DNA from 2 places in the Thermoanaerobacterium thermosulfurigenes genome. Region 2 is predicted to be linked to the other one. Evidence: riboswitches for the same ligand, from Rfam matches in the RefSeq annotation. Region 2 holds a riboswitch; the other holds the start of a gene.
What was found. A riboswitch is a leader RNA that binds a small molecule or an ion and turns the genes downstream of it on or off. The one in region 2 is predicted to bind fluoride.

Region 1 (3,195 bases), on a different contig from region 2:
CAGAGATATTTAAAGAGGGTATAGAGAAAAATATTGCCAATTCTATTTTAATTAAGTTGAATCAAATAGGCACTTTATCAGAGACACTGGATACAATACAAATGGCTCAGAAAGCTAACTATACTACTGTTATTTCCCACCGCTCAGGTGAAACAGAAGATACAACAATGGCAGATGTAGCAGTAGCAGTAAATGCTGGACAGATAAAAAGCGGTGCTCCATGCAGGACTGAAAGAATAGCTAAGTACAATCAGCTTTTAAGGATTGAAGAGTTATTGGGAGATAGCGCTGTATTTAAAGGAAAAGATATATTTTATAATTTAAGGAAATAACTATAGAGTTTAGAAAGGATGGCTAACAGCATCATTAATTAATGACTGTTGTTAGCCATTTTGGTCTAATTTATTAATTAAAATAATTAGCGAGAAGAGCAATAAAAAAAGGACCACAGCAAAAAGGATTTGATATGATGAAAATTGATGATAAAGATAAAAAAGTGGCAATTAGTGTTATACTTCTACTTGGTATAGTTAGTGCATTTGGAGATATAACTTATGAAGGTGCAAGAAGTGTGTATGGTCCATATTTGAAGTTGTTAGGTGCAAATGCACTAATCGTTGGCATTGTTACGGGTATTGGTGAATTTTTGGCGTCTGCTATTAGAATACCAGTAGGATATGCTATAGATAAGACATCAAAACCATGGCTTTGGACGATATTAGGATATGGAATGCTTATTTCTGTACCTCTTTTAGCTATTACAGGTAAATGGCCAATAGCAGCGCTGTTAATAATATTGGAGCGAACCGGAAAAGCAATAAGAAGTCCAGGCAAAGATACTATTTTATCACATGTAAGTAAAAAAATAGGAACTGGATTAGGTTTTGGATTACATGAGTTGCTTGATCAAATTGGTGGTATTATAGGACCTTTGATTTTTACTTTTGTTATATCTTTTGCTGGTAGTTATAAGACGGGATTTATTTTGATGTGGATTCCAGCAATACTTACTGTTATATTTGTAATATACGCTCGAAGCAAAGTCACTAATCCTGCAGAATTGGAGAAAAATACAAAAAATGCATCTAAAAATGTAGATTTGTTGAATAAAAACTTTTCAAGGCAGTATTTATATTACATGCTTTTTATATTTTTTGCAATGCTCGGATTTGCTAATTATCCGATTATTTCATATCATTTTTTGAGTCATAAAGTGTTAAGCCAAGATGCTATTCCACTTTTGTACGCATTAGCAATGGCGGTAGATGGAGTAAGTGCAGTATTCATTGGAAAATTTTATGACAAGAAAGGTTTTTTGTCGTTAGCAGTGCTTCCAATATCGACCTTTTTGATGACTTTCATGGTCTTTTCAAATATGCCAGTTTTGGCTATCGTTTCAATGCTTATATGGGGATTTATTACAAGTATGCAAGAAACTACGATGAGGTCTGTAATTACCGATATTACGTATATTTCTGAGCGAGGCAAGGCGTTTGGTGTATTCAGTGCTGTTACAGGATTTTCTATGTTTTTAGGAAGTACTATTTTCGGATACTTATATGCTCATTCTATCAATTTTATATTTCTATATTCAATAATAGCCGAAATGATTGCGCTTTTTTGGTATGTGTTATTTGTTAGATCAAGCAGATAAATTTATGGTATAATATAGTTAAAAGAATATTATGGTGATGAAGCTCACCTTAATTGCTTTGATGGCTAATGGCTTCTACATTTAGTAGGAGCTATTTTTGTTTTACTTTAAGGATAGAGCATGATAATAAAAAATAGTTGATATATGAAAGGATGATCGTGATGAAGAAAGTATCATTTGAAATAAGTGACGAACAAATGGAAGAAATAAAAGAATTAAAAGAGGATTTGGAAAAGGACGGTTTCAGCAGTGAAGACTGTTACAGAGCTATTTTTGAGATGGGTATTAAAGCGTATTGGATGGAACGAAAAAATCCTGATGATAAAGATATAAGAAAACAGCTTATAATGTTGGCATCAAAGTATTCCGCTATGAGATTTAAATATTTCCAGCTAGTAAGAGATAATCAAACACTGGATATTAAATTAAAAGGGTATGAGGCAGAAAACAATTATTTAAAAGGACTTTCTGGCATAAGGACTGATGAAGAATGAGGTATATATGTCCTAACTGCTTTAAAATAGCTGATATTGGCGATGAAAAATGTCAAAAATGTGGGTATGATTTTAAAAATATTACAAATGATGATTATAGCAAAAAACTTATTACGGCGTTAAATCATCCTGATTATAATGTACAGTATATGGCAGCAAAGATTATTGGAGAACTAAAAATTAAAGAAGCTAAAAATACTTTAATAGAGTATCTCAAGAAGGACAGAAAGGAAAGAGATCCCTACATTGAACAAGCTGTTGTAGCAGCATTAGGGGAAATAGGCGATAAAGATGTATATAATTATATTAAAGAAAATATAGATAATTTTTCAGTTTTATCAAAGAACATCGCCTTAATTGCTTTAGAAAAAATTAAATCAAGATTTAATTAGGAGGATAATAAAATGGATAATAAAGAAAGACAAAATAAGAGTACAGTCAATAATATTAAGACATTAGGATGGGTGGCTTTTTTTGGTGGTTTAAGCCAGGATATGATACAACCTATTTTGCCAACGTTTTACACTCAGATATTAGGTTTAAGTAAAGAAACCGTAGGGTTAATTGAGGGAAGCGTAACAACGATTGTCAGTATTATGAGGATTGTTTCTGGCATAATATCTGACAAACTTGGAAAGAGAAAATCAATCGTCTTTATAGGATATTTATTTTCTGCAATAGGAAGAATTTTTCTATCATTGACTAATGGTGCAGCAATGACGTTTGGATTGCGTTTTACTGATGGCATTGGTAAAGGTTTAAAGGATGCTCCAAGAGATGCACTTGTTGCAAAGTCATCTGAAATGAAAAACATGGGCTATTCATTCGGATTTCAAAGAATGCTTGATACGTTAGGCTCATTTATTGGACCACTTATCACAACAGCGTTAATGGTTTTGCTTGCTAAATACATAGATGAGACGAAATACAGGATAATATTTTTAGTTGCAGGGCTTATTGGCTTTATTACAATATTGCTTATTGGATTATTCGTAGTCGAAAGAAAAGGAGATAATGTCAGTACACCGTTTAAATTTGATTTCACTA
Region 2 (3,195 bases):
CAATGTTTCTACCGCAATGTCATAAATGCTTCTTATTATAGAGGGATATTTTAGACAATCTTTGAGAATATCCTGACGATAAATTATCTCATTTACATCATTTATACTTGTTAGAATGACTTTATAAGCTACATCGTACAAAAACTCATCACCTTGTGCCATAGCATCAAAAACCGCATTCAATCCTAAATCCTGTACCAATATTTGTTCATTCCATGGCAATTCCTGTTTCATATCAAAATCGCGATTTTTGTACAGCAAAAATGTCTTCATCTGTTTACACGCTCCTTAATATGCTCATAGGTAAGTCTGTATTTTTCCGCAATTGTAATGGCATAAGACAAACCATCAGCAGGCTTTCTTACAACCTTATAGGTTCTAAGCGATGGATTATCAGGTACGACCGTACTAACTACACTTACAGTCTTTTCGTTATAAGTGGATAATTCATCTATAAATGTAACCCAAACACAAAGCAAATCCAGATCTATAATTCTATCCATTACCTTTTTGCTGAGAAAAATAGCATCTTCCAGAGTAGTAGAAGTAAATATTTCATTCAGTATAACAATGCTATCTGACGTAGCTTTTGAGAGAATATCATAAATCCTAATCAATTCATCTTCTAATTTTCCGTGAAGTTCATTTACATTTTCTTCTCTTTCAAAGTGTGTAAAGATATTGTCATATAAAAATAGCCGCGCTTTATATCCTGGAACAGGGCATCCAATGCTGGCAAGATAATGAACTTGTCCAAATGTCCTGGCAAATGTCGTTTTACCACCTTGATTAGGCCCAGATACAACAAAGATTCTCTCATTGCCACTTAAGTAAAAATCGTTTGTGACGACTGTCGATTTATTAGAAATAAGTTTATTAGCTAATGCCAAATCAAAGCACCCATAGTCAAAAACTTCTTTTGATTGGCTTTCAACCTGTGGATAACAAAATTTCAATCCTACATCTTTAAACTTTGAAATAAATTCCAAATATGACATGTAAAACTGTACCTCACGTTCAAATGTACCGATTTTATCATCTATAAAATGGCTATTTTTAATGCAGTAATCATCAAGCTCCTCAAATATTTTTTTATAAAGTTGGGCTACCAAATCTAAAATTTTTGCTTCCACGTGATTCATATCATCGTACTCTGAAAACTTCTTCCTATAATCTTTTACCTCTCCTTCTTTAAACTTTTTAAAGGTTTCTTCCACAATGTTACTATAATTTATCTCTGATTCGTATTTGCTTACTTTTATACTGTTTCCTCTTATGAGTATGCTGTACTTTACAGATGATAAGTCCTCTTCAAGTTTTTTTGTCGCTTCATTCAAAGATACAAAAGAATTACTATTAACATAATTTAAAATGTATTCTCGAAATGCAATAAAGCCAGTAGAATTTAAATCTATATGTGTTAAATCATTAGCAAAAGAAACTACAGCATCAACATATAAATTAACTGCATCTAAAAACCATCTTTCCTTTTGATATTTATAATAAATCTTATCAATCTTTTTTAAAGCTTCCCTCATATGCTGAAATTTTTCAGAAAAAGATTTTACAGACATAAAAAGCGAATTGTTTTCTAATTCTTTCATTATTTCTTGGCGATATACGATTGTTTCTTTGTTAATAGGCGATTTATAAAAAAACGGTTTAAGGTTATATTCGTTTCTACCGAATGTTATTGCATCTATTATTTGATCAATGTTCAAATCTTTAAAAAATACTGGTTCATTTAATAAATCAACGTTTGTAATATCTTCAGCATTTATAAACAATATACTTTGAAACGCCATTTGTTACACCTCCTGAACTAATTAAAGTAGCAAAATAATATAAAAAGCCGATAGCTATCTACATTATTTGTAGAAGCCATCAGCTTTTCAGCAAATTAAATGAGGGAGCTTCATCCTCTTCTTTTATTGTCAAGTATATTATATCATTTTATTCATCAATATGGAAGAACTTTTTTGATCAATATACTATCCTTTCATTAATCTTGATACAGTGTTGTTGACAGGTATCTTTCACCTGTATCGGGAAGCAATACGACTATCGTCTTGCCTTTATTTTCTGGCCTCTTTGCAATCTGAGTCGCTGCAAATGCGGCTGCACCTGATGATATTCCAACTAATAATCCTTCAGATTTTGCCAATGCTCTTGACGTCTCAAATGCCTCATTATTCTTAACCTGGTATATCTCATCAATGATTTCTCTATTCAAGACATCAGGTACAAATCCCGCGCCTATACCTTGTATCTTATGTGGACCAGGTCTTCCACCAGATAGAACTGGAGAATCAGCAGGCTCAACTGCTACAATCTTTACATCAGGTTTCCTTGATTTTAAAACCTCACCAACGCCTGTAATTGTCCCACCTGTGCCAATGCCTGCAACAAATATATCCACATTGCCATCAGTGTCTCTCCATATTTCTTCTGCTGTTGTCTTTCTATGTATTTCTGGATTGACAGGGTTTTTGAACTGTTGCGGTATAAATGCATTTCCGTACTGCTTTGCCAGCTCCTCAGCCTTTTTTACAGCTCCAGACATGCCTTCCGCCCCTGGAGTCAAAACTATTTCAGCACCAAGCGCTTTAAGCAAATTTCTTCTTTCAATGCTCATAGTCTCAGGCATAGTCAATATTAATCTGTATTTCTTAGCCGCTGCAACAAAAGCCAGCGCTATTCCTGTATTGCCACTGGTTGGCTCAATAATAACAGTGTCTTTGTTTATAAGCCCCTTTTCTTCTGCATCTTTAATCATAGCATATCCGATTCTGTCCTTTACGCTGCTTAATGGATTAAAGTACTCTAATTTTGCTATAAGCCTTGCTTCAAGATTATTTTCTTTATTGTAGTTTGATAATTCCAATAGCGGCGTATTGCCTATTAAATCCGTAAGGTTTTTTGCAATCTTTGCCATTATATCCTCTCCTTTAAATTATACTATTCCGATTGGATTTTATGTAATAATTATATAGCAAAAAAAGCCTTTTGTAAATAACATTTTTAAACTTATTATACATTAAATATAAAAAATAACCGCATTAGCGGTTAAACATAAATAAAAATATTAAGCTTCATATCCTGCATCAATAATCGCTTTTTTCATGTCATCTATAGTAACTTTTTTAGGATCGTATGTTACAGTTGCATTGGCCTTATCCAAGTCTACTGTCGCTT

Region 1: another riboswitch for fluoride. It lies ahead of HNR52_RS11295 (hypothetical protein); the one in region 2 lies ahead of HNR52_RS08720 (MutS-related protein).

What each region holds. Positions count from the first base shown of each region.
Region 1 is NZ_JBPODR010000040.1:5,875-9,069, reverse strand. It holds gene eno (phosphopyruvate hydratase) at 1-332, shown strand, start outside; gene HNR52_RS11300 (MFS transporter) at 467-1,654, shown strand; fluoride riboswitch at 1,679-1,739, shown strand; gene HNR52_RS11295 (hypothetical protein) at 1,816-2,148, shown strand; gene HNR52_RS11290 (HEAT repeat domain-containing protein) at 2,145-2,540, shown strand; gene HNR52_RS11285 (MFS transporter) at 2,553-3,195, shown strand, end outside.
Region 2 is NZ_JBPODR010000021.1:3,182-6,376, forward strand. It holds gene HNR52_RS08715 (MutS-related protein) at 1-273, opposite strand, end outside; gene HNR52_RS08720 (MutS-related protein) at 270-1,805, opposite strand; fluoride riboswitch at 1,869-1,932, opposite strand; gene cysK (cysteine synthase A) at 2,003-2,935, opposite strand; gene HNR52_RS08730 (copper ion binding protein) at 3,086-3,195, opposite strand, start outside.